Regions from separate parts of the Halomonas sp. 5021 genome, predicted to be linked through region 1. Evidence: riboswitches for the same ligand, from Rfam matches in the RefSeq annotation. Region 1 holds a riboswitch; the other holds the start of a gene.
The links. Region 1 has a riboswitch for thiamine pyrophosphate ahead of thiM (hydroxyethylthiazole kinase). Riboswitches for the same ligand answer to the same signal wherever they lie in the genome.
Positions count from the first base shown of each region.

Region 2: it holds a riboswitch for thiamine pyrophosphate, as region 1 does, so the genes downstream of both, R3F64_RS14140 (sodium:solute symporter family transporter) here and thiM (hydroxyethylthiazole kinase) in region 1, are expected to answer to the same signal.

Region 1 is NZ_JAXOVU010000004.1:114,133-128,877, forward strand. It holds gene rplE (50S ribosomal protein L5) at 1-413, shown strand, start outside; gene rpsN (30S ribosomal protein S14) at 424-729, shown strand; gene rpsH (30S ribosomal protein S8) at 762-1,154, shown strand; gene rplF (50S ribosomal protein L6) at 1,164-1,694, shown strand; gene rplR (50S ribosomal protein L18) at 1,704-2,054, shown strand; gene rpsE (30S ribosomal protein S5) at 2,067-2,567, shown strand; gene rpmD (50S ribosomal protein L30) at 2,574-2,756, shown strand; gene rplO (50S ribosomal protein L15) at 2,760-3,194, shown strand; gene secY (preprotein translocase subunit SecY) at 3,195-4,526, shown strand; gene rpmJ (50S ribosomal protein L36) at 4,556-4,669, shown strand; gene rpsM (30S ribosomal protein S13) at 4,793-5,149, shown strand; gene rpsK (30S ribosomal protein S11) at 5,189-5,575, shown strand; gene rpsD (30S ribosomal protein S4) at 5,588-6,208, shown strand; gene R3F64_RS09180 (DNA-directed RNA polymerase subunit alpha) at 6,307-7,302, shown strand; gene rplQ (50S ribosomal protein L17) at 7,342-7,728, shown strand; gene R3F64_RS09190 (D-alanyl-D-alanine carboxypeptidase) at 7,963-9,222, shown strand; gene R3F64_RS09195 (DMT family transporter) at 9,318-10,193, shown strand; gene thiE (thiamine phosphate synthase) at 10,203-10,814, opposite strand; gene thiM (hydroxyethylthiazole kinase) at 10,804-11,607, opposite strand; TPP riboswitch at 11,632-11,728, opposite strand; gene R3F64_RS09210 (hypothetical protein) at 11,776-12,120, opposite strand; gene R3F64_RS09215 (DUF2237 family protein) at 12,229-12,603, opposite strand; gene gloA (lactoylglutathione lyase) at 12,816-13,349, shown strand; gene R3F64_RS09225 (DUF6164 family protein) at 13,351-13,713, shown strand; gene R3F64_RS09230 (cupin domain-containing protein) at 13,705-14,385, opposite strand; gene ampC (class C beta-lactamase) at 14,473-14,745, opposite strand, start outside.
Region 2 is NZ_JAXOVU010000009.1:39,193-53,937, reverse strand. It holds gene R3F64_RS14155 (alcohol dehydrogenase catalytic domain-containing protein) at 1-859, opposite strand, end outside; gene R3F64_RS14150 (magnesium transporter CorA family protein) at 954-1,922, opposite strand; gene R3F64_RS14145 (diguanylate cyclase domain-containing protein) at 1,966-3,381, opposite strand; gene R3F64_RS14140 (sodium:solute symporter family transporter) at 3,429-4,823, opposite strand; TPP riboswitch at 4,813-4,915, opposite strand; gene R3F64_RS14135 (hypothetical protein) at 5,129-5,821, shown strand; gene R3F64_RS14130 (CoA-acylating methylmalonate-semialdehyde dehydrogenase) at 5,884-7,383, opposite strand; gene R3F64_RS14125 (TRAP transporter large permease) at 7,567-8,832, opposite strand; gene R3F64_RS14120 (TRAP transporter small permease) at 8,849-9,412, opposite strand; gene R3F64_RS14115 (TRAP transporter substrate-binding protein) at 9,462-10,445, opposite strand; gene R3F64_RS14110 (DUF3581 family protein) at 10,613-11,326, opposite strand; gene R3F64_RS14105 (hypothetical protein) at 11,434-14,400, shown strand; gene R3F64_RS14100 (trimeric intracellular cation channel family protein) at 14,397-14,745, opposite strand, start outside.

The DNA.
Region 1 (14,745 bases):
CGGTCAGCGATAAAAAGCTGATCGACAATGCCATCGGCGACCTGGAGATGTTGTCCGGTCAAAAGCCGCTGGTGACCAAGGCACGCAAGTCCATCGCGGGCTTCAAGGTGCGTGAAGGTTGGCCGATCGGTATCAAGGTAACACTGCGCGCTGAGCGTATGTGGGACTTTCTGGACCGTCTGGTCAACATCGCGATTCCTCGCGTGCGTGACTTCCGTGGTCTCAACCCGAAGTCCTTCGACGGTCGCGGCAACTACTCCATGGGTGTGCGTGAACAGATCATCTTCCCGGAGATCGAGTATGATAAGATCGATCGTATCCGTGGGTTGGACGTCACTATCACCACTACCGCCAACACCGACGAGGAAGGTCGCGCGCTACTAACCGCGCTGAACTTCCCGTTCAAGAAATAAGGGTTGGATCATGGCTAAAAAAAGCATGGTAGAGCGTGAGCTAAAGCGCACCAAGCTGGTCGAGAAGTATGCGGCCAAGCGCGCTGAGCTCAAGGCAATCATCGTAGATGTGAACGCTTCTGAGGAAGATCGCTTCGAGGCGACGCTGAAGCTGCAGCAACTGCCGCGCGACTCAAGCCCGGTACGTCAGCGTAATCGCTGCCGTGTCACAGGCCGTCCGCACGGTTTTTACAACAAGTTCGGCCTCGGCCGTAACAAGCTGCGTGAAGCCGCCATGCGTGGCGACGTTCCTGGTCTGAAAAAGTCCAGTTGGTAACGCCACGTAGAATCATCAGGAGCGCACATTAAATGAGCATGCAAGACACTCTGGCGGATATGTTTACCCGTATCCGCAATGCGCAGATGGCCACCAAGGAGACGGTCACCATGCCGTCTTCCAAGTTGAAAGTGGAAGTGGCCCGCGTGCTGAAAGAAGAGGGCTACATCACCGATTTCACGGTGGCTGAAAGCACCAAGCCCGAATTAACCGTGACTCTCAAGTACTTTGAGGGCAAGCCGGTTATCGACCATATCCAGCGGGTTTCCAAGCCGTCTTTGCGCCGTTACATGGGCAAGGACAACCTGCCTAAGGTCGCCGACGGTCTGGGTATTGCGATCGTTACCACCTCCAATGGGGTGATGACCGATCGTGCTGCTCGCCAGGCGGGTGTTGGTGGCGAAGTCATCTGCACCGTATTCTAGGAGGCTGGAATGTCCCGCATAGCGAAATATCCGGTTAAAGTGCCTGCCGGCGTTGAGATCAAAATCGATGCCGACCAGCTGACCGCCAAGGGCGGCCAGGGCACGCTGTCAATGACCATTCACCACGATGTGGTAGTGGCTCAAGAAGATGGCCAGCTGACCTTCGCCCCGAGTGAATCTGCCAAGAGCTGGGCAATGGCCGGTACAACCCGCGCCTTGGTTCAGAACCTGGTGACGGGCGTATCCGAGGGTTTTACACGAACTCTCGAAATTGTTGGCGTCGGTTATCGTGCCCAAGTTAAGGGCCAGACGCTCAATCTTTCACTGGGCTTCTCGCACCCGGTCGACTACGAACTGCCTGAAGGTGTCTCAGCGGAAACGCCGAAAAACACCGTGATCGTGCTGAAAAGCGCGGACAAGCAGCAGCTCGGTCAGTGCGCCGCGGAAATCCGCGCCTTCCGTCCCCCCGAGCCGTATAAAGGCAAGGGTGTTCGGTACGCCGACGAGCAGGTGCGTCGCAAAGAAGCCAAGAAGAAGTAAGGCAGGGTTATGAACGCGAAGAAAGAATCTCGTCTCCGTCGTGCCCGCCGCGCTCGCGCCAAGATCCGCGAGCTGGGCGTGTATCGCCTGTGCGTCAACCGTACCCCGCGTCACATCTATGCGCAGATTATCTCGCCGGATGGTGGCAAAGTGTTGGCTAGCGCATCTACGCTGGACAAAGCACTGCGCGAGGGTGCGACTGGTAACTCGGAAGCCGCTACGAAAGTCGGCGAACTGATTGCCGAACGCGCTAAAGAAGCAGGCATCACCCAGGTGGCCTTCGACCGTGCTGGCTTTAAGTATCACGGTCGCGTCAAGGCTCTGGCCGACGCCGCGCGTGAAGGCGGCCTGGAATTCTAAAGGGTTTTTACGATGGCGAAGAACGAACAGCAAAGCGGTGATCTGCAGGAAAAACTTGTGCAGGTCAACCGCGTCGCCAAGGTGGTCAAAGGTGGTCGTATTTTCGGCTTCACCGCACTGACCGTCGTTGGTGATGGTAAAGGTCGTGTTGGTTTCGGTCGTGGTAAGGCGCGTGAAGTGCCGATCGCGATTCAGAAAGCCATGGACCAAGCTCGTCGCAACATGGTCAAGGTCAACCTTTCAGGCCATACGCTGCAATACCCGGTTAAAGCCCGTCACGGTGCTTCCAAGGTATACATGCAGCCAGCCTCTGAAGGTACCGGCATTATCGCCGGTGGCGCCATGCGCTCTGTATTGGAGCTCGCTGGTGTCCATGACGTACTGGCCAAGTGCTACGGTTCCACTAACCCGGTTAACGTGGTGCGAGCGACTGTTAAAGGTCTCGCTTCCATGCAAGCACCGGATGACGTGGCCGCCAAGCGCGGCCTGTCTGTCGAAGCGATCACGGGGTAAGGCACCATGGCAGCAACGATCAAGGTTACCCAGATCCGCAGCACCATCGGCGTTCAGCCCAGGCACAAGGCGACTATCAACGGCCTGGGTCTGCGTCGCATCGGTCATTCGGTTGAGCTGGAAGACACCCCTGCCGTACGCGGCATGATCCACAAGGTTAACTACCTTGTGCGCGTTGAGGGAGAGTAATCCATGAAACTCAATACCTTGAGCCCGGCAGCGGGCTCTAAACACGCTGCAAAGCGCGTTGGTCGTGGTATCGGTTCCGGTCTGGGCAAGACCGGTGGCCGAGGCCACAAAGGTCAGAAAGCACGCAGCGGTGGCAGCGTCAAGCCAGGTTTCGAAGGCGGTCAGATGCCGTTGCAGCGTCGCCTGCCGAAATTTGGTTTCACCTCGGCCAAGTCGATGGTCTCGGAAGAGGTTCGCCTGGCTGAGCTGGCCCAAGTGGCCGGCGAAGAGGTGACACTCGAGACGCTGAAGCAGGCAAACGTGCTGAAGGATGCAACGCTACACGCGAAGATCATCCTTTCTGGCGAACTGAAAAAAGCGGTTACCGTTCGCGGCATCAAGGTCACCAAAGGTGCCCGTGAAGCGATCGAAGCCGCTGGCGGCAAGGTAGAGGACTAAATGGCCAAGTCAGGAAACATGCCGGCGATGGGCAGCGGTCTGAGTGAACTGTGGGCGCGTTTGCGCTTCGTGCTCCTCGCCATCGTGGTGTACCGTATTGGTGCCCACATTCCCGTTCCCGGTATCAATCCTGACCAGCTTGCTGCCTTGTTCAGGGAGCAACAGGGCACCATTCTGGGCATGTTCAACATGTTCTCGGGTGGTGCGCTGGAGCGCATGAGTGTCCTCGCCCTGGGCATAATGCCCTATATTTCGGCGTCGATTATCATGCAGCTGATGACTGCGGTCTCTCCCCATCTTGAACAGCTCAAGAAGGAAGGTGAGGCCGGCCGCCGCAAGATTAGCCAGTACACCCGCTACGGTACGGTGCTACTGGCGTTTATTCAGGCTGTCGGTATGTCTGTCGGTCTGGCTAGCCAGGGTATCGCGTACACCGCTGACTTCAGCTTCTATTTTACCGCCGTGATTACGTTCGTATCGGGTGCGGTATTCATGATGTGGCTAGGTGAGCAAATTACCGAGAAAGGCATTGGCAACGGTATTTCGTTGCTGATCTTTGCCGGTATTGTGGCTGGGCTGCCCAGTGCGGCAGGTCAGGCGTTTGAATTGGCTCGCAACGAAGGGGCCTGGAACGTACTGCCACTGTTAGCGCTATCGGCACTGGGTATCGCGACTGTTGCGTTCGTGGTGTTCATTGAACGCGGTCAACGCCGCCTTAAAGTGAATTACCCGCGGCGCCAAGTCGGCAACAAGATGTATGCAGGGCAAAGCAGCTACCTGCCATTGAAAGTGAACATGGCGGGGGTCATTCCAGCCATTTTCGCCTCCAGTATCCTGCTCTTCCCGGCTTCAATCGGCCAATGGGTGGGTTCAGGTGATGGCATGGAGTGGTTGCAGCGTGCCTCGCAAGCATTAGGTCCCGGCCAACCGCTTTACATCTTGCTTTTTGGGGCGGCAGTGGTATTCTTCTGCTTCTTTTACACAGCGCTGGTCTTCAACCCCAAGGACGTAGCTGACAATCTGAAAAAGTCAGGTGCATTCCTGCCGGGTATTCGTCCTGGCGAGCAGACCGCTCGCTATATTGACAAGGTCATGACGCGTTTAACGTTGTTTGGTGCCTTGTACATCACTGCGGTTTCCCTGATGCCCCAGTTCCTGATCGTAGCGTGGAACGTACCGTTCTTCTTTGGTGGTACCTCGCTTCTGATCGTGGTCGTGGTTATCATGGACTTCATGGCCCAGGTGCAATCGCATCTCATGTCGCATCAATATGACTCAGTGATGAAGAAGTCCAACCTGAAAGGCTACGGTAGTGGCGGCATCATGCGCTAAGGCGCCTGCCGTCCGTATTGGAGAGAACGATGAAAGTTCGAGCTTCCGTAAAGAAAATGTGCCGTAACTGCAAGATTATTCGTCGCAATGGCGCAGTCCGCGTCATCTGCATCGAACCGCGGCACAAGCAGCGCCAGGGTTAATTTCCTGGTCTGTATTAAGCGGGTGCCGGCATACCCCTTGCCTTCGGGTGTACAAAGGGGGTATGCTGTTGCGCCTTTTAAAGATGATTAACGAGCAAGCCGCTCAAATTTCGGAGTAAGCTGATGGCCCGTATTGCAGGCGTCAATATCCCGGACAACAAGCATGCGGCGATCTCGCTGACCTATATCTTCGGGATTGGCCGTACACGTGCAGAGCACATCTGTGTTGCTGCCGGTATCGCGCCGACTGCCAAGATCCAGGACCTGTCTTCTGAAGAAGTCGACACCCTGCGTTCTGAAGTTGGTAAGTACACCGTAGAGGGCGACCTTCGTCGTGATGTCACGCTTAACATTAAGCGTCTCATGGACTTAGGTTGTTTCCGTGGTCTGCGTCATCGTCGTAGTCTTCCGCTGCGTGGTCAGCGGACTAAGACTAACGCGCGTACCCGTAAGGGCCCGCGTAAGCCGATCCGCAAATAACACGCACGTTCTGGCGTAAAGACAGGAATAGACATCAACATGGCTAACCCGCGTAGTAACCGTAAAAAGGTTAAAAAGCAGGTAGTGGATGCCGTAGCGCATATCCATGCCTCTTTTAACAACACGATCGTGACGATCACAGACCGCCAGGGCAACGCTCTGTCATGGGCGACTGCCGGTGGTTCGGGTTTTCGTGGTTCTCGCAAGAGCACCCCGTTCGCTGCTCAAGTGGCAAGTGAACGTGCAGCAACTGCTGCAGCCGAGTATGGTGTGAAAAACGTAGACGTGCTGGTCAAAGGCCCAGGTCCCGGTCGTGAATCCGCCGTGCGCGCACTGAATGCCGCCGGCTTCCGCGTGCAAAGCATTATCGACGCGACGCCCATCCCCCATAATGGCTGCCGTCCGCCGAAGAAACGCCGCGTTTAAGGAGACAGATTCATGGCTCGTTATATTGGACCGAAGTGCAAACTGTCTCGTCGTGAAGGCACCGACCTCTTTTTGAAGAGTGGTGTGACTCCCTTCGAGAAAAAGTGTAAATCCGAGCAGATTCCGGGTGTACACGGCCAGCGCCGTCAACGTCTTTCAGACTACGGCTTGCAGCTTCGCGAGAAGCAAAAAGTACGTCGTATGTACGGCGTACTCGAAAAACAGTTCCGTAACTACTACAAAGAAGCCGCTCGCCTGAAAGGCGCGACCGGTGAAGTATTGTTGCAGTTGCTCGAATCCCGACTGGATAACGTCGTCTACCGTATGGGCTTCGGCTCGACTCGCTCTGAAGCGCGTCAGCTGGTCAGCCACAAGGCGATTAGCGTGAACGGTCGCAGCGTTAACATAGCTTCCTATCAAGTGAAGCCGGGCGACGTTGTTTCCATTCGCGAAAAGGCGAAGAACCAGGCTCGCATTCAAAACGCGTTGTCCATTGCGGCCAACCGTGGTGATGTGGCGTGGATCGAAACCGACGCCAAGAAGATGGAAGGCACTTTCAAGGCTCTGCCTGAACGCGGTGACCTGTCTGCCGACATCAACGAAAACCTGATCGTCGAGCTGTACTCCAAGTAAGCAGTTTTCTGTTTCTTGTCGACCTGGTGCCGGTTTAAGGCCAGCACCAGGTCGTACCGAGTACCAAGTATCCGTTTGGCAGCCTGAAAGGTGTTCATATGCAGCGTTCAGTGACAGAGTTTCTCCGTCCTCGTGACATCAAGGTCGAAGAAATCAGCGCACATCATGCCAAGATCGTACTCGAACCGTTCGAGCGCGGCTTTGGCCACACCCTGGGGAATGCACTGCGTCGCATTCTGCTTTCATCCATGCCCGGCTGTGCCGTGGTAGAGGCTGAGATTGCGGGTGTCGAGCACGAATATAGTGCTCTCGAAGGGGTGCAGGAAGATGTCATTGAAATCCTCCTGAACTTGAAAGATGTTGCGATCAAGATGCACAGCCGCGATGAGGCGGTGCTCTCGCTGAACAAGCAGGGCCCAGCCGTCGTCACCGCTGGCGACATTGCACTTGATCATAGCGTCGAAATCGTCAACCCGGACCACGTCATTGCACACGTCAATGAAGGTGCCGAGCTGAAGATTCAGCTTAAGGTAGCACTGGGTCGTGGCTACGAACCGGCTGACGCTCGTGGCTCTGATGAAGAGTCTCGTGCCATTGGCCGCCTGCAGCTGGATGCTACCTTCAGCCCTGTCCGCCGAGTTTCCTACGCGGTCGAAGCTGCTCGTGTCGAACAGCGGACCGACCTCGATAAGCTGATTATCGATCTGGAAACCGACGGTACTCTGGATCCGGAAGAGGCTATCCGCCGCAGTGCGACCATCCTGCAAGAGCAGCTGGCCGCCTTCGTCGACCTGGAAGCAGATAAAGAGCAGGAAGTCGAAGAGGAAGAGGATCACGTTGATCCGATCCTATTGCGCCCCGTAGACGATCTTGAGTTGACCGTTCGCAGCGCGAACTGCCTGAAAGCCGAGAATATCTATTATATCGGTGATCTGATTCAGCGCACTGAAGTTGAGCTGTTGAAGACCCCGAACCTCGGTAAAAAGTCCTTGAATGAAATCAAGGATGTATTGGCGGCGCGCGGCTTGTCCCTCGGCATGCGGTTGGAAAATTGGCCGCCGGCTAGCCTGAAGGACGACAAGGCCTCCGCGTGAGTGTCGACTCGAGTCCCAGTTTGGTAAGGAATTACAACCATGCGTCATCGTAAGAGTGGTCGTCATCTGAATCGTACCAGCTCGCATCGGCAGGCCATGTTCAAGAACATGTCTGTCTCGCTGGTCGAACATGAAGTTATCAAGACAACCCTGCCCAAAGCCAAGGAGCTGCGTCGCGTCATTGAGCCGCTGATCACCTTGTCTAAGCAGGATAGCGTTGCCAACCGCCGTTTGGCATTTGCCCGCACGCGCTCCAAAGAAGCCGTCGGCAAACTGTTCAACGAGTTGGGTCCGCGTTACGCCGAGCGTCCGGGCGGTTATGTCCGTATTCTCAAGTGCGGTTATCGTACCGGCGACAATGCGCCCATGGCATTCGTTGAGCTTGTCGATCGTCCGGTGGTTGAAGAGGCCGTTGCAGAAGAGTAATTCCCTTTTGCTACACCTCGTCAACGCCAAAACCGACCCCTTGTGGGTCGGTTTTTTTATGGTGCCGATTAGCCAGTTCAACGTATATACTCAATGCATTAGCCTGAAGTTAAGGCCACTATCACGGCGCTGTTATAAAACAAAATGTCAGGGGGACGTATGATAGCGAGACAATGTCGGCGAGCCGTATCCATCAGAGCAGTATCGTTGTTGATAGGGGTATTGTTCATTGTCATGGCTCTACCCCTGCAAGCGGCTAACCCACGCTATGCGGGGATGGTCGTCGACCTTGATCAAGGTGAAGTACTGTATTCGGAAAATGCGGATGCTCGCCGTTACCCTGCCTCGCTGACCAAGGTCATGACCCTCTATCTGGCCTTTGAAGCGCTAGAAGAAGGGCGATTGCAGCTGGACCAACCGCTGCCGGTGTCGTCCCAGGCGGCGTCCATGCCTGCAACAAAGTTATGGCTTTCCCCCGGCAGCTCGATTCTGGTCGATGAAGCAATTCGTGCGCTCGCTGTCCGCTCGGCCAATGACGTAGCGGTCGTCATGGCAGAGGCGTTGGGGGGTAGCGAACGTCGCTTTGCCCAGTTGATGACGGAAAAAGCCCGCGAACTGGGAATGCGCCATACCACCTTCCGCAATGCCTCGGGGCTTCCCGATGATCGGCAGGTCACCACGGCGCGCGACATGGTCACCCTTGCGGTACGTGTAATGCGGGATTTCCCCGAGTACTATCACTATTTTGGTCTTCAGGCGTTCACTTACCGCGGCACTCGGCACACCAGTCACAACCGACTGGTACGTGACTACCCCGGGGCCGATGGCTTGAAAACCGGTTTTATACGTGCTTCAGGCTTCAACGTGATTACCACGGCCAAGCGCGGTGACCGGCGCTTGATGGCTATTGTGATGGGCGGATTTACCGCTCAGTCCCGGGATAAGCACATGGCAAATCTGCTGGATCGGGGCTTTGCCCGGGCAGCCCTCCTAGATAAGTCGAACTGGTTGGCCGACCTTGAATTTTCTGAAGAATACATGGCCTTTTCCCCAGCTCCTTCTCATACGCCCGCGCCGTCGCCGACGCCAACACCCGCACCGGTCGAATCTTCACCCGTCGTCGCGTCTTACTCGCCTGAAACGGCGCCATTTGAACCGCCGGGCGTGGCAGCACAAGCTCCAGAACCACAAACGGATCCCTTGCAGGCCTTTATCGACCGCGAGCGTGCTATGGCATCTCGTGCCGCAGGTGGCTGGGGTATTCAAGTAGGCGCTTTCAGTCAGGAAGATCAAGCCCAGCGCTATGCACGTGAAGCTGCCGCGTACTTGCCACGTGACCTCGATGGTCAAGTGGCGATAGACGACACCTCCGTAGGTCAGAACCCGATATTTCGTGCCCGGCTGATGGCGCTGGAAGAACAACAGGCACATCAGGCATGCGAACAGCTGCGCTCGCGGGGAATGGACTGTATGGTCGTTAACGCCAGCCTGTAGCATTGAAAAGAGCCCAAAACCCTGCCAAAGGCTCTTTGGCGGGGTTTTTACTTTTCAGGTCATCAATTCGAGCTAGGGAATAAAAGGAGACGGCGGTGACGACGTCGCTGAAAGGCATACTTTGCATGTGTACGGGGGTGCTGTTCCTGGCACTGGGGGACGCCGTCTCCAAGTGGCTAGGCGAGGTGCACTCACCACTGCAGATCATCTTCTTTAGGGCGCTGATCTCGCTACCGCTGATTGCCCTGCTTGCCCACTTTGCTGGCGGCTTGCGCAAGTTACGGACCCGGCGACCGGGGGTGCACCTGCTACGCGGCTTGATCTATACCGCTACCATGGTCTGTTTCGTATGGGGTTTGACGCTATTACCGCTGGCTGAAGCCACGGCGATAGCCTTTGTCGCGCCGCTGTTTGTCACCGTGCTGTCGGTGCCGTTGCTGGGAGAACGTATTGAACCTCCGGTGCTTATTGCCTCACTGGTGGGGTTTGTCGGAGTGCTGATTATTGTTCGCCCTAACAGTGATGCCTTTCAACTGGGCGCCGTGGTGTTGGTGGGAGCGGCGCTGTTCTATGCCCTGATGATGATTACCGCACGCCGCTACGGGGGCCGTGAGCACCTTTGGGCGATGCTTTTCTACATGACCTCTGTGCCCTTGGTGGTGACGGGGCTGACCTTGCCTTGGGTTTGGCAGACGCCGCTGCCCTGGCACTGGCTGGGCTTTTTGGCGTCTGGCGTTCTGGGGGTAGGTGCGACGGCGTTTATTACCCTGGCATTTCGCTTCGCTCCCGCGGCGATAGCCGCCCCGTTTGATTACACCGCCATGCTCTGGGCAGTGCTGCTCGGTTGGTGGTTCTGGGGCGAACTGCCGGACCTCTGGGTATGGGTGGGCAGTGCCTTGATCATGGCGAGCGGCCTGGCGATTGCCTATCACGACCGTCGAACGACGTTAAAGCGGCGCCCAACGGCCTAGTACCGACTCTTAACGCCGGAAGGCGCGAGCCGCTGCCTCAGGGTCGGGCTGCCCGCAAATCGCCGAGATGACCGCTAGCCCGTCAGCGCCTGCCCTCCGTATTGCGCTCACGTGGCTGGCATTCAGCCCGCCGATGGCCACGCTGGGTATCGGGCAATCCTTGATCAAGGAGGCGAGACCGCCAAAGCCAATCGGTTGGGCGTGATCCGCTTTGCTGGGGGTGGCAAAGATCGGCCCGATGCCGACGTAGTCAAGCTGATCAATGGGCGCGTCATGCAGTTGCTCAACGGTGTTGATCGAGAGCCCCAATATGGCCTTTGGCCCCATCGCAGCCCGGGCCTGGCGAACCGTCGCATCGCTCTGACCCACATGCAGCCCATCGGCCTGACTGGCAAGTGCCACCTCAAGGCGGTCGTTGATGATCAACGCCACCCCAGTGCCTGCCAGCAGGGCTTTCAAACGTCGTGCCTGGTCGATCATCTGTGCATCGCTTGCCTGTTTGTCGCGCAGTTGCACCATGCTGACGCCGCCGCGGACCGCCTCGCTGACGGTATGCTCAAGACCATGGTGCTGGCAAAGGGTCGCGTCGGTGACCAGATAGAGCGACAGATCAAAGGGCATCGCTGACCTCCCGCTGGGCAAAGCGGTTAAGCTCATCAGGTGTCAGTTGGTAAAGCGCGTCCAACAAGGCAACGTAAAAGCTGCCGGGCCCCCTGGCAGCCTTGCCAGCACGCTCCCCGGCTGCCGCAAAGCACGCCACGGCGGCACTGCTGGCATTCAGCGGCGCGTCCGGATTGGTGGCGACAAACGCGGCGACCAGGGCGCTAAGCCCACAGCCCAAGGTCGTGACGCGGGGCATCAAAGGGTGGCCGCCATTGATCGAGTAGCAGACTCGTCCGTCGGTGACCCTGTCCCGCTCACCGGTCATGGCCACAATACACTGTTGCCGCTCGGCAAGTGCCATGGCGGCCGTTATGGCATCGTCGGTAGACGCGGTGGCATCAACCCCCCTGCCCTGGTGGGCCAGCCCATTGAGCGACAGTATTTCAGAGGCGTTGCCACGGATGACGCTGGGCTTAAGGGCCAACAGGTCGGCGCAGACCGTCTGGCGATAACGGGTCGCACCGACGGCGACGGGATCCAGTACCCAGGGCGTGCTGTTCTCGCGAGCCGTGCGCGCGGCAAGCAGCATGGCCTCCGCCCAGGGTGATGAAAGCGTCCCGATGTTGACCGACAGTGCATCGGCAAGCGCGGCGAACTCAGCGACTTCCTGGGTGGCATGCAGCATGGCAGGTGACGCCCCGGTGGCCAGCAGCAGATTGGCGGTGCTGTTCATCGCGACATAATTGGTGATGCAGTGAATAAGCGGGGTGGTATCGCGCAGCGTCATCAAGCTGTCGCCAAATGTGGTCATGAAATCCTCCCGGCAGGGAGGTGGTGACAGGGCACCACGACTCCCTACGCCGGTATTAGCCGGTTCAGGTTATAAGGGTGCTTCTCAGCCCGTTCAGTGACGAGCGCCCCTGTCGTGATCATACTATCCGTGCCTTAGGTGGGTCTGTAAAGCGTTGGATAGGCTCGTTTAACGAAACGAGATGCGTGTTCCGTAGGTGAGCATTTCATCGGGCGTCATGGCTTTCCCCTCAACACCGATCATTTCGTCGCCACACTGATCGGCAAAGGTAAGCACGCCATGGGTCAAGCCCAATTCACCCAGAGTATCGCGGATTTCGCCAGTGCCCAGGAAGGTGCTGACGTGCCCTTGGGCATTGGATAAATCAGAAACCCCGTTGGCATGGTGAAAGCGCACCTTATAGATGCCATCCATTGATTCAACTTCCACAATCGGCGAGAAGCCGTTGCGGAGCGCCTGGGAAAGCTGCTTCAAGGTGATGTGATCGCCAAGGGTCATATCGATCGAGGTCATGACCTACTCCTGTTGGATACCCTTCCGGTGGGGATCAACTGATGGGGTGTATAAAATTTATAATGGAAGTGTAGGATGTTTGCACAGAATATCCAAGACGCAACCCTATCAATGCACGGCATCCAGGGCGTGTTGGCGCAAGGTTTCGAGGCCGATGATGTCGAGGGTTTTCTGGTTAGTGGCGGATAAGACGACAGGGGGCGCCAAGCCCACCTCGGCGGCTTCCAGCCAGCGTGATGCGCACAGGCACCAACGGTCACCGGGCCGCAGGCCAGGAAAGCCAAATTCAGGCCGCGGCGTTACCAGGTCGTTACCTTGTGCCAGTGAAAAGGCCAGAAACTCCTCCGTCAGCATGGCGCACACAGAGTGGACGCCCATATCATCCGCCCCCACGCGACAGAATCCATCGCGGTAAAAGCCGGTTTTGGGGTCATGGCAGCACGGGGTGAGCGGTTCACCCAGGACATTGAGATCGCGGGCCATAAGGCCTCCTTAGCGCAAGGACTGGTATTTTGTCAGACTGCCCTCATGATGAAATGACAGACAACGATCATTCTGGTGCGCCATGAGGGCGAGTCACGATGGTTGGTAAAGGCTGTTGGTAACAGATAGTTGGTACAGACAGTTGCTGAAGACTGCCAGCCAGGACTCTACAGCCTTGTACAAAGTAACCGAAACGTCAAAGGAGATAGTGCATGTCATTTCAAGGTGAGCAGCATCCAGGGGTTGCCCCGACGCCCAAGCAAACCCAGGGATTCCGTTTGAACCACACCATGTTGCGGGTCAAGGACCCCGAGCGTGCGCTGGCGTTTTATTCACAGGTGTTTGGTATGCAAGTGATGCGTCGACTTGATTTTGAAGAAATGCAATTTTCACTCTACTTTCTGGCCAATCTGGAAGACGGTGATCAGGTCCCTGAAGAGACGCAGGCAAGAACCGCCTGGACGTTTAGTCAAAAGGGGCTTTTAGAGCTGACCCACAACTGGGGCACAGAAAACCAGGACGGCTTTGCCTACCACGATGGCAACGCCGAGCCCCAGGGGTTTGGTCATATCTGCTTTAGCGTGCCCGATCTGGCGGCGGCCCAGGCGTGGTTCGACGAGCACGACGTCACCTTTGTCAAGCGTGCCGATCAGGGCAAGATGCAAGACGTGATTTTCGTCAAAGACCCCGATGGCTACTGGATTGAAGTGATTCAAGCGGATCTGATGGCCGGCAAGGGCGATTAGCATGGCGCATTTGCTGTTTCGCCTGTGCCATGTGACCGACGAAGAGGCCATGGAAGTCCGCCAGTTGCTCGATGCCCATGGCCTGGATACTTACGAGACACAGGCTGGTTTCTTCCGGTTGGGCGTGGATGCCATCTGGCTGCGTGACCTAAGTCAACTTGAGGATGCCAACGCGCTACTGGCCGAGTATCAGGCCGAGCGCCAGGCGCGGGCCAGGCAAGAACACAACGAAGCCCTCGCACGGGGTGATGCGCCCACCTTATGGCAGCGTTTTAGTGCCCACCCCGTGCAAATCACGCTGGTGGGCGTGGCCATCGTATTGCTGGTGGCGTTAACGCTGCTGCCCTTTCTGGCCCTAGGCTGAATCGTCCTGCACCGGCGGTAGGTGGCCGCGCTTGAGGTACATCTGCACGCCATTTTTCCCGGCAGTGAGGGTCAGCGCCATGCCGCTGGGGTAGCGGCACCAGCTACCAGCGGTGTATTCCCGGTCGCCGTCGCTCAAGGCGCCCTCCAGCACGAAAAACTCCAGCCCGCCGGTCAGCACCGGATACTCAATGGCCTGGCCAGCCTCCCAGTGTTCCAGGCTGACCCGCTCCTGTTTGAAGGTGTGCAGCATCTTGTAGCTGATGCCGGGGCGACGGTCCGGCTGCCAGGGCAGGCGGTGGGCGGGGACGGCAAGCTGTAGCTCATCGTTCTGGTCGAACTGGTGCAGCTTGACCAGTATCAACGCGCCCTCATCGCCAATTTGCGGCGTGTGGGCGGTACCGATGGGGTTTCTCAAGTAGCTACCGGCGGCATAGCGACCATACTCGTCGGCAAACACACCCTCCAGCACTAAAATCTCTTCGCCACCACCGTGGATATGCGGGTCAAACTGGCTATTCGGCGCGTATCGCACGAGGCTGGTGGCGCGCGCGACTTCGTCGCCAATACGGTCAAGCATCATCCGTTCGACGCCAGCACTGGGCGAGGCCACCCAGCGGTAATCTTCCGGTGTCACACAGGCAAAGCGGGTAAAGTCGGCGTTTAAACGCATGGGGCTGACTCTTGCAGGCAAAGGAAGTGGTGCTAGTCTCCTTATCGACAGCGAAAAATGCAACTTTCGCTGACACTGTTCCTGTACTCAGTGCCCGTCGGTCAACGCGGTAAGGAGTTGATGAGCCACCTTGATGCGCGCCTGATTGGGGTAATTACGGTTTGCCAGCATCACGATACCGATCTGCTCGCTGGGCACAAAGACCACATAGCCGCCAAAGCCATTGGTGGAGCCCGTCTTGTTGTAGAGCGCCTGCTGCCTGGGGGGCTGTGGTGGGCTTAAGCGGCTGACGGGGTTGGCGTCGAGTATCATCTCAAGCGAGTTGCCCTGGACAAGCTTATCAAGGGGGACCGGGTAGGG
Region 2 (14,745 bases), on a different contig from region 1:
GTTTACGGTGCTGCATGTCGACAATCATGGTATCGATGAACAGGTTGGTCATCTCACCGCCAACCAGGTCCATCACCGCGTCGATGGGCTGGCCGCCGGTGGTAGCCAGCACGCGATCGACAAAGGTGGGTAAATCGCCGCGGTCGATCACCGCCTCGGCCCCCAGGGCGAGAAGTGCATCGGCTTTATCGGGTTGACTGACGGCGTAGGGAATCGCGCCGACTACCCGGCAAAGCTGAATCAGCGCCGTGCCTACCCCGCCGCTGGCACCGGTGACCAGCACACGCTCTCCGGCGCCGATCCCGGCGGATGTCATCATGTGGTAGGCCGTCTGGTAGGAACACATCCCCATGGCGGCAAGCTCGGCATCGTGCAGCGCCGGGTTGGGCACGTGGTGAAACTGGTCAGACGGTACGGCGATGTACTCGGCATAGCCACCATCGGCCCCGTGGCCATAGTAATCCGGGGTCAGGTTGATATCACGGCGATCATCGGCATACAGATTGAAATCCAGAAGCCCCCGCTCACCGATCCGCGAAGCATCAACGCCCTCGCCCACCGCCACGACACGGCCCGCCACATCGGCGCCCTGAATGCGTGGGAACGTCAGCGTGGGCTCACCGCCCATGGCAAACGAGGTCACGTCGCCCTTGTCCTTGGTAGGGTACAGTCCCTCGCGGGCCTTACGATCGGTATTGTTCTTAGCCGTCGCCGTGACCTGCACCAGGACCTGGCCTGCCTGGGGTTTGGGGGTCGCCACATCCTGACGGTACTCAAGCTTCTCGATACCGCCATGCCCGGTTAGCAGCATGGCCGCCATGGTTGTCGGCGGCGTTGAACTAGCATTTGCGTCTGCCATTCGCTGGGCTCCTCTCGACTAAGAGATAAAGATGTTGTGCCTGATAATGACCATAACAAACTTTTGTGTCGTCTCCATCAGGTCACCCTGGGTGTCAAAACCAGTGCTTGCGCTTGAATAGCCAGATCAGCATCCCACCGATACCCAGCATTACCCCCCAGACAAAGAAATAGCCGTAGCGATAGCCAAGCTCGGGCATATACTCGAAATTCATGCCGTAGATACCGGCAATAAAGGTGAGTGGTACAAAGATAGCGGTAATCACCGTCAGCACGCGCATGGTGATGTTGAGCTGGTGCGATGAAATCGAAATGTAGCCATCGACCAGATCGCCGCAGATGTCGTAATACATTTGCGTGAGCGTATAGAGCCGCTCAAAGCGCTCTTCCACGTCAGTAATCGCGTGGAGGGTGTCGCTTTTATCACGCGGCAGGTGGGCATAGTCGTAGGCGGTCAGTTCCTGGGTAATCCCCTTGTGGTAGCTGAAGATTCGACGCATTTTCACCAGCCGCGAGCGGTAGGCGGTTATACGCCGCATCAATACGTCATTGCCGTTATCCAGCAGTTCATCTTCCAGATCGCTGAGCGCCACTTCGAATTCCAGCAGGCTATCGATGTAATACCCGGCCGACAGGTACATCACCCGCAGTGCCACATGCTCTGGGGAGTGAGCCAGTAGTGCACTGCCCTGCTCATTGAACAGACGCTTGATGCTTAACGCTTCGCCCGGGTGAAGGGTGACCAGGAAGCGCTCACCGACAAAAAAGCTCACTTGCTGGGGCACGAAGTTCAACTGGGCATCAAACGAGGAGATACCGCGGTAAATGATCAGTGTGTGGTGATCGAACTCTTCGATTTTGGGTGGATGGCGCTCTTTATGCGCATCCTGAATGGCCATCGGGTGGCATTCAAAGTCTTCCAAAAAGCGCTGCTCGACGGCTTGGCTTTCGCCTTGCATATCCACCCAGATATGACTGCCCGGGGTTTGTCGCCACAGGTCGATGAGCTTTGCGTCGCCTTCGTGTACTTCACCTTCGGGGGTCGTTAACAGCGTCCGAATCATGATCGTCCCTGATGGTTAACTGATGACGTTTTGGCAGACACCTTCATGCGGGCGCGTCAGCCATACAGGCCTGTGCTTTACCGGCATGTTTGGCGTTATACATGGCAACGTCGGCGCGTTTGAGCAGTTCCAGTGCCGTTTCACTTACGTCTGGCTTATAGAGCGCCACGCCAATGCTGGCGCTGACATGCACCTCCGCCTCCTGCAGCTGTACGGGCTGCTCGAGGGTATCAATCAACTGCCGGGCAAGCCGCTCGGCGGCATCGAGGGCGATGTTTTCCAGCAGCACGACAAACTCATCTCCGGCCCAGCGGGCTACGTAGTCGGTTTCACGCACGGCGGCGCTTAGACGTTTGGCGATTTCACGCAGCAGTTCGTCACCGGCTGCATGGCCATGCAGATCATTGACGGCCTTGAACCCATCGAGATCCATGAACAGCACCGCAAGAGCCGTTTGCTGGCGCCGGGTGCGCGCCATCGCCTCTGGCAACCGCTCATCCAGGGCCCGCCTGTTGGGCAGTTGGGTAAGTGCGTCTTCACGGGCTTCAAGATCGCGCAGGCGCTCGAGCTGTATGCGCTCGGTAACATCGTGGAGAAACAGGCTGCGCTGCCTGCGTCCCTCTATATCGAGCGACTTGATGCGCATTTCCACCGGCAATGAGCTGCCGTCACGACGTGCCGCGTAGTAGGTGACGGGCGTCTGCTGGTCGCCTTCCGGCATGCCATCAGGAAAGATCAAATGCTCAATGGAGCGCGCCAGTGCTTCCCTGCGCGTCCAGCCAAACATCGTCGTCGCGGCTCGATTCCAGTCCAGCACAACGGCGTTATCGTCAATGCTGATATAGGCATCATAGGCCGACTCGATCACCAGGTTCAGCTCTCGGGTGCGCCGCTCAATCTGGTTTTCAAGATCCAGGTGCAGCGCTTCGAGAGATGACTGGGATGCTTCCCGGCGCTGCTTTTCAAACAGGAACCGCTCACGCAGGTGAATTTCATCAGTAACAATCGATCCAAGGTCTTTAAGCGCGTTGATCTCGGCGTCGCTAAGCCGACGTGGCCTAGTGTCCACGGCACACAGCGACCCCAACGCCAACCCCTTTGATGTGCGCAGCGGAATACCCGCGTAAAAACGCACTCCGCCTGGCACGGTCACCAGCGGATTATCGGCAAAACGCGGATCTTCTCGGGTATCTTCAACAATCAGCGGCGCAGATTCCGCAATGGTATGGGCGCAGAAAGCCACGCTACGTGATGTTTCACGAAGCTCAGTTCCCACACGAGATTTTATCCATTGCCGCTTGGCGTCAATCAGCGTGACGGTCGAGGTCGGTACATTCAGTAATTGGGTGACCAGACGCGTCACCCGGTCGAATGCGGGTTCTTCCGGCGTGTCCAGCAGCGCCAATTCGTAAAGCGCCGCCAGCCGAGCCTCTTCGTCGGGAAGAATAGGGTAGTTCATTGACTGTGGCCCATGACGGTAGACGATAACCAACCATCATAACGTGATCAGCCATGCTTTGCCCAAGATGCCCGATGACCAACCACTTTCGCCCAGCTAACACTTACCAGTGTAGAAGCACATAACGCACCGAGGAAAGGACCCAGCGTGGGAATACCAGCAGGGAAAGTCGCCGCCATGAGACCCGCTACAAGGCTACCACTGGCCAGCCAGCCGGGTAACACGGCGCCTAAAAGCCCTGCAATACCGCCGCCAATCGCAGCCGCGGTGGACATCCGCTTCCATAGCCCCAGCAATACCGGTACGACAATCGCGGCACACAGCAAGTCGGCGATCAGGAATAGCCGCAATACGGAAAGCCCCTGAAGGGCGATGATCACCACCGGCACCATCAGCACAACGGTCCACCAGCGCGCCGTGGTCAGCGACCTGCCCTGCTGCTCATGCTGGGAGACTATCAGCGAGGCAATCGCGTTCTGTAGCGTATCGACACTGGACGCCACCAGTGTCACCGCCAGCACCAGGGCCAGCATGGCGAGCCACGACGGCGCATTTCCCAGCAGAGCAAAAAACGGGATGGGCGGCTCACCCAGCGCAACGCCACTCATCGCGGCAAGCATCCCCAGGCCGCCGATGACCATCACCACAGCGACGGTCATGCCACCCCCCAGCCAGGCCCCCTGGCCCAGACTGCGTGAATCCTGCGCGGCCCACACTCGCTGCCAGTAACCCTGGTGGAAAAGGTTAGCCGCGGTGACAGCAATGACCAGTGTCACCGCTACACTCAGCGCGTCGCCCAATGGGGCACTCGGCATCGACGATACGTCTGGCATGGCGGGTAAATAGGTGAAGGCAACACTGCTGACGATAAGCAGCAGAGCGATCAACAGCCAGGCCTGCCAACGGTCGGTGGCAAGGCTCGCCCTCAGCCCGCCAAGCACGGTATAGGCAAGCGTGCTCAAAGCGACACCGAGGACAACCAAAGCGGGCGGCACATCGGAAAGTAATGCGGTAATCGCACCAATCGCCGTCAGCTCTGCAGCGAGAAAGCAGGCCATATAGGCCACTGACACCAGTGACACCCAGCGCCGCACGCTGGTGCCATAGCATGCCTGGGCAAACTCGGCGATGCTTCTGCCTTCGGGCAGTGCGCGGCGGATGGCCGGCCCATAAAGGCCCAATACGATAAATGGCAATGCCGAACCGATGGCATAACCCGCAAGCGCCACGGGGCCAACAAAGGCGCCGATTTCCGGCGGGGCAAACAGAATCCATGCCCCCATCCCGGAGGCAAGAAACGATAGTCCGAGGGTCGCTCCGGACTGGGAATTGCGGGCCGTAATGTAATCATCGACCGTGCCACCGGCCCAGCGAGCCCGCAGGCCAAGGATGATGAAAACGCCAAGTGCCGCGGCAAGCGCAGCTGATGTCAGGTAGGGCATGTCGCACTTCCTCCGCCGGTATCATCCGGATCAGGTTCCAGGGTCAGCGCAAGCGCACTCTCAGCCTCTTCGAGGCCCCCCTGGCGACAGTGTGTGAAAGATCGTTATGAACAGGTATTATTCTCAACGAGAATCGCACCAACGTAAAGTGGCGCGCGCATGCCATAACGCGCAAGCACTCGGTGCTTCACACGACCGAGGGCTTTCAATCCGCGTCATCGCTCGCCATACTCCGTAGGTGCTCTAATAACGTTATAGAAACCGTGCGCCCAGAGCGACACGGTTCGCTCAACGGGAAATCTCTAATGCGCTATACAGAAGCCAAGGAACATACGCCGGGCAGGCTCCACGCCTTGTTTGCTGACCCTTACAATGCGTTTGAAAACGATACGGATGAGCGACAGTTACATCTGCATATTGCGCTTTACTTGCTGTTGGCACGCCCCATGGAGCGTGGCTTGATGACGTTGAGAGTCATCCATGGCTGGGAGAACGGCGGTTTCGAGCCGGATGACTTGCAGCATGCCGACTACGCCATTCACAACGTGGCTGATTTTAAACGCGCAGTCAGCACCTTTACTCAGGCTTCAAAAGACAACGTCGCCCTTCCGGCCGCACGTGATGACCTGCTGGCCAGCCCGCTAGACGATGCGATCGCCAATGCCGAGGCAGACGGGCAAACGCTGGATGAAGAAACGCGCACTATTCCGGCCCGCTGGCCTGCTTTTGAAGGCGGTTTGGCACTCTATACGCTGTTCAAGATGTACCACCGCCTGGTATACGGCGAGGACGAAGCGTACCGCTGCACCCAGTGCTATACCGCCCAAGGGCTGCGCGAGATTCACGAATTTCATCTTGAAGAAGGCGAGTTTGCACTGCTGGTGCCAACCGGCAAGCATTTTGCCAGCGAGCCTTCAATGCTGGTACTGCACGAGAGTCAGCTTGATCCGATTGAACGGCTGCTGGAGGAGAGTTTACCGCTGTTCCAGGATTTTTAGTCCTCGCATTGACGTTCCCTCGGCCCATTCAGGCCGAGGGAAATATCGTTTGGCGAGTGACATCAGCCAAGTGAGATGGTGCTATTGATACCGCTGGAGACGTTTTCCGGCTCAAACCAGCGTGCTGTCACGGTCTTGGTCTGGGTCCAGAAAGCAATCGCCTGCTTGCCGTTGGGACCCAGGTCACCAAGCTTCGAGCCTCGCGAACCGGTAAAGCTGAAATAGGCCACCGGCACCGGGATCGGTACGTTGATGCCGATCTGCCCCACATCGATATCGTTTTCAAAGCGCCGCGCCACCCAGCCGGAGTTGGTAAAGATCGAGGTGCCATTGCCGTTGGGGTTGGCATTGATGAACGCGATGGCATCATCCAGGGTTGCCACGCTGACCACGCAGAGTACCGGGCCAAAGATCTCTTCCCGGTAGATGGACATGTCTGCCGTCACGTCGGCAAATAACGTCGGCCCGACAAAATTACCTTCCGGATAGCCATCAACCGAGCAGCCTCGCCCGTCGACCATTAATCTGGCGCCCTCTTTTTCACCTGCGCCAATCAAACGCTCGACGCGCTCCTTGGCCTGAGGGGATACCAGCGGGCCCAGGTCAGCGTCACGCTGGGTGCCAGGCCCGACTTTCATGCCACGAGCGCCTTCCACAATATCGTCGAGCCATTCACGGGCTTCCCCCACCAGGACCACCACCGAGTTGGCCATGCAACGCTGCCCGGCCGCCCCAAAGGCAGAGCCCAGCAGGCTGTCGATCGCCTGACTGCGATTGGCATCGGGCATGACCACGCAATGGTTCTTGGCGCCCATCATCGCCTGCATGCGTTTACCCGCCGCGGCGGCGCGGTTATACAGCAGCGAGCCTACGTGGGATGAGCCAATGAACGACAGCGCCTTGATCGCCTGATGATCGGCAATCTGGTTCGCCACCTCGGGGCCACCGTGAACCACATTCAATACGCCCGCCGGAATGCCCGCTTCGTGGGCAAGCTCCACCAGGCGCATGGTCGAGCTGGGATCCTGCTCCGAGGGTTTCAGCACGAAGGTATTACCGGTCGCAATGGCCAGCGGGAACATGAAACAGGGCAGCATGATCGGGAAGTTGAAAGCAGTAATGCCCGCCCCGACACCCAGCGGATGGTGCATGGTGTAGACATCGACCTCGTTGGCGGCATTATTGGCCAGTTCCCCCAACTGGAGTGAGGTAATGGAGCAGGCATGCTCGACCACCTCCAGTCCGCGCCCAACCTCGCCTTCAGCATCCGGCAGGGTTTTGCCGTGCTCTTCTGTAATCAACGCCGCCAACTCTGGGGTGTGCTCGCGAATCAGCGCCTGTAGCTTGAGCATGATGCGCATCCGTTTACCCAGCGGTACCTTGCGCCACTCCTTGAAGGCCATTTCAGCGCTGGCAATGGCGCGCTCGACTTCGTCGGCGGTGCAGAAAGGCACGCGAGCGACGACTTCCTGGGTAGCGGGATTCACCACATCACGCCATTCCTGGCTCTGGGACATGACGGGCTGACCATCGATAAACATGGGGATATCGCGAGTGGGCATGGCGTTGCTCCTGTTGTCATTGTGTTAGAAAGTTGACGTAAACGTAAACGCACTATTGCACGAGTAAACAGAATCTCGCGCGCGGCGTCAATTAGCCTTTCCATCACGACGTGCTGCTGGCAATGCGCCAGCAGAACACGTACCAGCGAAACAGCACCAGGAACATCGTTTTGCAGCGGTTTGTTATCGCTGGATCAGCCCGTTGGTCAGCCACGGCAGCCATGCGAGCAGCACCAGCGTGACCAGGGTTGCCAGCAAAAACGGCAGCAGTGCACGGAAGATTTTCAGCGGTGGTGCGCCGGTCATCGAAGAAGCGATAAACAGCCCGGCACCAACAGGGGGCGTTAACAGCCCCAATACCAAGGTCAGACATACCACGACGCCAAATTGATAAGGGCTGATGGCAAATTGCGTCTCGGCAATCGGCATCAGGATCGGCACCACAAGAATCAGCGCGGCGATACCGTCGATGACCATGCCCACCAGCAACAGTGCGCCAATCACCATGAGCAGGAAAATGAAGGGATTGGCAGTAAGGGCTGCGATCCACTCGGCCGCCATCTGTGGCAACTGCTCGTAGATCACCACCCAGCCAAATACGCCAGCGGCGGCAATCAGCATGATGACCAAACCGGCATTGACCGCCGTGCGTTTGAGCACTTGGGGCATTTGAACCAGACGTAGTTCGCCATACACAAAACGCCCCATGATCAAGGCCGCAAGCGAGGCCAACGCCGCCGACTCGGTGGGTGTGGCAATGCCCCACAGAATGCCGCCGATAATAATCACCGGAATCAGCATTGCTGGCAGCCCCCAAAGCGCATCGTGCACCGCCTGACGGCGACTGGGCCACTGGCCTTTGGGGTATTGCTGCACCAAGCCGACCAGCGCGATCACGATAAAGAAACTTGCCCCCAGCAGTAACCCCGGCAACAACCCGGCAATAAACATCTCGGCGATAGGTACCTGGGCCATCACCCCGAACAGCACAAACAGCATCGAGGGCGGGATGATCGGCGACAGCAGGCCACCTGCCGCGGTAATCGCCGCGCTGTACGGCGTATCGTAGCCTTCCTCTTCCATGGCGGGCACCATGGCGCGGGACATGATAGCGATTTGCGACGCCGCCGAGCCGATAATGGCCGCCATCATCATGTTGGCGACCAGGTTGATATATGCCAGGCCTCCACGGAAACCGCCCACCAGAATTCGTGCCAGGGCGATCAAACGTCGGGTGAGACCGCCTTCGTTCATCAGCTCTCCAGCCAGCATGAATAGCGGGATCGCCAGCAGCCCATAGCTCTCGATGGCGCTGAATAATTGCTGCGGGTAAGACTCGAACAGCACGCTATTGCCCGACACATAGATATACACCATCGCCGTCAGTGCGAGCACCAGGGCAATCGGCACGGCACTGATCAGTAGCAGTACAAACACGGCAATCGTCATAAGCGCTCCACCCGCATCATCGTAAGGTCTCGACCGTCGGTTCGTCGTCAGGGCGGCGCCACTGGGTGACGGACTGCCAGACGTTGGCCAGCCCATGCAGGGAGAGCGATAGCGCAAACCACGGCACGATCAACCAAACCCAGAACTTCTTCACGCCCAGCGTTGAGGTGTTCTCGGCGTATATGAAGTTGAAGGTCTGCCCCTGAAACGCGCCGGTGTCGAAGCCTAGTTGGGCGAGCATGAAGGGCTGATACCAGCGCCAGCAAAGCCAAACGAGCAGCAGGGCAAACACCAGCACCATGGCATCCACCCAGAGGACGATCAGTTTTCGCCCGGCGCGGGGCAGCACATCGCTCAGCAGAGTCACCGCCACTCCCTGGCGACGCTTGAATACTGCGCCAGCAATCAGGAACGTCATCCAGATCATCGCGTAAATGGATAACTCACTTATCCAATAAAGCGGGTTACCCAGTACACGAAAGGCAATATTGATCAGGATCAAACACGTCACCGCCGCGGCCAGAGCGGCAGCGGCGGTTTCTTCAAAGCGGGCAAGCCCCGAGGAAAGGCGTTGCAACATGATCGTGGATGGTCCTCGTCAGTGGTCGAGTGGTTGGCTTGTCGGCGGTTTACTCGCGCAGGCGATCGGCTTCCTCGCGCAGGGTTTCCAGCATCGGCGCCTTGGGTGCCCAGATATCTTCCCACTCGGCAATCGCATCGGCGAAAAACTCAGCATCCGCTTCGACGATATTGATATCCAGCGCACGGATCTCTTCTTCCTGAGCGGCGTCTTTTTCCTCAAAGCCTACCAGTACATTCTCCAGATGCTCGGCCATGGTCGTGTCGATCAGTTCACGGTCTTCTTCGGATAGCTCCCGCCATACACGCCCGGACACCACCCCCACCATGGGGAACATCATGTGATTGGAGATCAGCAGGTTATCGGCCTGCTCGTAGAATTTTAGAATCAGAATAGAGTCGAAATCCATATCGATGGCATCTACCTGACCGTTGGCCAGGGCATCGTACACTTCCAACAGCGGCATGGGCGCTGGGGCCGCACCGGTTGCCGTATAGAAATCACGGATTGGCTCAAATGGGGTAATCCGCAGGCGCAGGCCTTCCAGGTCATCAGCACTCTCGATAGGGTCACGGCTGAGCACCTGACGCATGCCCACCATACCGTAACCAACGCCAACCAGACCGACACCTTCCGGCATCAGGTCCAGCAGCTCGCCAGCAGCGTCTGAACGCAGCAAGCGAGCAGCGTGGTTGACGTCATCAACCAGATAAGGCGCATAAAGCGCGCCAAAGTCGGGAATCCGATTGGAGATTTCGGCAATGGTCAGGAAAGCCATGTCCAGCGCACCGCTTTGCAACTGCTGCACCATCTGCGCTTCGTTACCCAGTTGCTGGGCAGGGAAAACCGATACGCTATGCTCGCCATCAGAGCGCTCATGCAAGGTGTCGGCAAAGGCTTCCGCTTCGGTCGACCAGAGATGCTGGGCGGGGGTAATCAGTCCTAAACGAAAGTCGCGTGCCTGAGTGCTGAGTGACGCTGCCGCCAGCGTAGTCGCGGTAATGGCAAGGGTCAGCAGTTTACGATGGTTCATGTAGCGCCTCTTGTAATTTGCGTCGTGCCTGTTGCCCAGTACTTGTTGCGCAGTACTTGTTGCATGGAACCTGCGCGTGGCACGGCATTATGATGAGAAGCCAAGAATACCCTACCCCAAGCGTTGAGGGCAGCCATCGCCACTAACGTCGTACCCGGCTTGCCTGCTTACTCGACTGATGCGAGATAGGCAGCCTTGAGCCGATAGAACTCTTCCACAATCGCCGCCATTTCATCGGCGTCATAGGGGCATAGCCCGCTGACGACCAACTTCTTGGAGCCTACCCCAACCGGCTCGCCCGCTGATTGAATGGCAAATTCGAGTAACGCATCGGCACGCTTGCCCTGCACATCCAGCGACGAGTCGCTGAGCGTCAATCCCGGCGATACCGCGTTCAGACGCTCCAGCGAAAACCCCATGCTGTCGTAGATCACCAATGGACGCTTGGGGTTGAACATGACCCCGTGCTGTTCCATGAGCGGCTTGAGGTAGTGGGGAAAATTCTTGCCCGAAAACGCTACGTAGCAGCGGGCAAACGCTTCTACTACCGAGGCATCGTTGGTCCACTCCCCCCGTCGGGTAACCTGTAAATAATGTTTACCGTCTTCACCGCATACGTGAAGCTCGCCATTTTCAGCTTCGCTGAACAACAGTGGTGTATCCGCGCCCACCATGCTGGTAAAACGAAACGTCATGTGCCGTGACAAACCAAATTTTGCCAACACCAGCGCAAAAAGAAGGTCCCCTGGCACACAGAAACGCCGCGCATCCGGATTATGGATCGGGTTGTAGTCCCCCGCGACGCCCTTGGCGAAGTGGCTGGCCTGCTCAGCGGAGATCACCACATACTCTCCGCGCTGCGTGTAAAATTCCTTGAACATGGCGTTGGCTGTCTGCTTAGCGTTGAAATCAAAAGTCGATGGCGGGCTTACGACGCGCATAATGCCATAAAACGTCGATCAGCAGGAGTCATCTGCAAGGAAGCCGTATGCCAAACCCGCGTCACCGCTCAAAACGTCTATCCCGCATCTTGGTTGTCACACTCTTGAGTGCTTTGACGGTAGTGCTTGTCTGGCTCATCGGCAGTACCTGGTTGCTCAACAGCCAGTGGCTGCCGCAGCAGATTTCCAGAATCGAAGGCGTCGAGGTGCGCTGGTCAACTGCCCAGAGCCTGCACCCTGGGCGCTGGGAGGTCGAGAATCTCTACCTCGCGCTTGAAGATGATCGAATGCCCGTCACCGTTGACGCCCGGCAAGCCACCCTTTCGTTGTCCTTGCTCGGTTTGCTGCGCGGCGAACTGCATATCAAAGCGCTGGAGGCAAGCGGGCTTCGCCGCCTGACCGTTGGCGATATGGCGCTGGAAGCCGAGGGCCAGCTCAAGATCAAGGACACTCAGTTCAGTCGTGACGCCTTGGCCGTGCCCCATCTGTCGTTGGATATCCACCATGGGCGCTTGATGCGACCAAGCGACCAGGCCATCCTGGCCCGAGATATCCAGTTAGACGCCAATGCCACTCTGGAAAGCGTATCCACCGCAAACATCCCACCCCATGAGCTTATTGCCAGTTTGCTTGGCGCCCTTTCAGCGCAGTTGACAATCGATGCTCAAGCCGATGCCTGGGACGTTTTCATGCCTTACCTGCAAGCGCTGCCCTGGCTGACGCTTGACGGTAACGGTGCGTTGAAAGGCGAGCTTGCGCTTGACGCTGGCACGTTACAGCCCGGCAGCCTGCTCACATTGACAGCCTCTGTCCTGCGTCTGTCAATGGATGAGCAACGCCTGACGCCCCATTCAAGCGACTCACCGCGCTGGATAACCCCTGATTCATCACCGTCGCTGCATACCGCTGTCGGCGAAGGGCACGTGCGCCTGGCAGCAGAAGGCGATGCGCTCACCTTTTCCACTCAGTTAAACGATGTGGTCCTGGCTGACAGCCAGCCCTATGCCGACGATACCCAGCTCCGCCTTGCTGCCCGCATTCCCAACCAGCGCCTGGACCGGCTGGATCTGCCGACGGGCGCCACGCTTGAACTACAAGGCCAGGTCAACCGGCTGGACATGCTTGACCGATACCTGGCAGGCACCTTTGACGGCCAGGGTATTCGCCTTGACGGAAACGGGCAAATCGAAGCCAGTGTAACGCTTCGTGACGCCCGACCTCACCGTGCCTCGTTGTCGATTCAGGCGCCAGAACTATCGGCTCAACTGCTGGATATCAATGCTCAGGGAAGCGGCTCGCTGACGGCCCAGCTAACCCCCGAAGAGGCTATCGAGGCGACGCTTACGTTCATCGGCGCAACCCTGCGCCACCATGAGCGAACGCTGCTGACGGACGCCACCATCACCCTGAACACGCGCAGCCCGATTGATCCTGTGCAAGCGCGAGAAGACGCTACCGCCCGGCTTACCTGGCAATCCGCACGCCTGCCAGACATCAGCGTTCTGCAACCCTACCTGAGCGCGGTCTTGCCCGATCCTGCCCCGCTACAGCTGCTCAATGGCCAGGCCACCAGCCTCGGCCAGCTTGATATCACCACCCAGCAGATGCATGGCGATATCCATTTAGCCGGTGAGCAACTCACCACCCGATGGCAGCACGGCGAACAGAAAGGCACGCTGGAAAGCAATGCCCAGCTCACCCTGGTGATTCGTCAGGCAGCGCTCGACGGCACCGCACTGGATATCAGCGGATCACGTTTGCGTTGGCAAGTCGCGGATACGGACGCTTCCACAGAGCAGCTACAGAGCACCCTGTTACTCAGAGAAGGCCGCTTCCAGCGCGCCGAAACTAATGACGCAAATCGGGTCAGCGGGGAATTTGCTCTGGAGGGCAGTGTGCAGCGGCTAGGTTTTTTGAATGCCTTCCTGCCCAGTGCTCACGGGTTAAGGCTTGCGGGCAACGGCCAGCTATTCGCTGAGGGCGCTTTCCGTGATGACCGCCTGCTGGCCCCAACTCGCCTCAGGGTCAACGCCAACCAGCTTGAGGTGGGCTTTTTAGACTACCTCGCCACCGGGCGCGGCGAGTTGACGGCTCAGTTGGATAGCGCCGAGCACGCCCAGCTTTCGCTGGGCATACCGCACTTTACACTCACGCGCCAGGATGACGACCAACCTCACCTTGAAGGGCGCCACTTCGCTCTCACGACGCAGACCGACCGTTTTAGTGAGGTGCTGGCATCGCCAGAGCCTGCCTACTTCACCACGCGTATCGCGCTGCCCATTACTCAGGTACCCGACTTCACCCGCTATAACCGCTATCTACCCGAAGAGGCGGGTATCCGTCTATTAGGCGGTCAGGCGAGCCTGACCAGCGAATGGCTGCTGGAAGGACTGACCGCCGAGGGCGAGATCAACCTGCGCGCCTTTGGCGCCGACCTGGCGCTGCTTGACCAGCGTCTCAAGGGCGATGTTGAGCTGCATCTGCAACTTGACGAAGGTGACCTGGACGCACGGCGTTTTAACGCCGATGACTCGTTTCTGCGTCTGGAAAACGTGTTTCGTCACAGCGCAGATGGAACTCAGGATGCCGGGTGGTGGGTGCAACTGAGCCTGGATAACGCACTGCTCGAGTGGCGCGACCCAATCAATCTCACCAGTGACCTCCGCCTTGGCATGCGTGATACCGGCTTACTCGCCCGACTCTTCTTGGCGCGCGCCCGTGAAAGCGGTTGGCTGGGCCGACTCTTGAACGTGCGTGATATCAACGGTGATGCGAAGCTACACATCGACGGCGAGCGTATTCGCCTTTACGACCTGACGCTTACCGGCGGGCCTCTTCTACTGCTGGCCGACGTCACCCTGGCTGAGAAACAGGCCAATGGCGCGCTATATGCCCGCATTGGTGCCCTGGGAACAGGCGTCGAGCTGATCGACAGCGAGCCTGACCTGAAAGTATTTCAACCCAGGCGCTGGTTTGAGCGCTGGCGGGAGGCAACGCGTTTTCCCAAACCTTAACGACGGTTGCGCTCACGGCGAATCATCCTGACCCGCTCTTTGGCTTTTTGCGACGTGGAAAGTGGTGCCGTCGCGTCATCGTCGGTTTTGGGCGCTACGCTTACCCAGGCAAATACCGGCAGCGCCAGATGCCAGTGAATCGCCGCGATTCGCAACCCAAGGGTCACGCTTAGCGAGGCGGCGATGGTCAGGATAAGCGGCGCTTGAAGGGCGTCCAGTAGTACGTAAACCGTGCCTCCCGCCATCGCCGCCGTGGCGTAGATTTCTTCGCGTAGCACCATCGGCACCCGCTGGGCCAGCACATCGCGGATCATGCCGCCGGCCACCCCCGTCATCATTCCCATC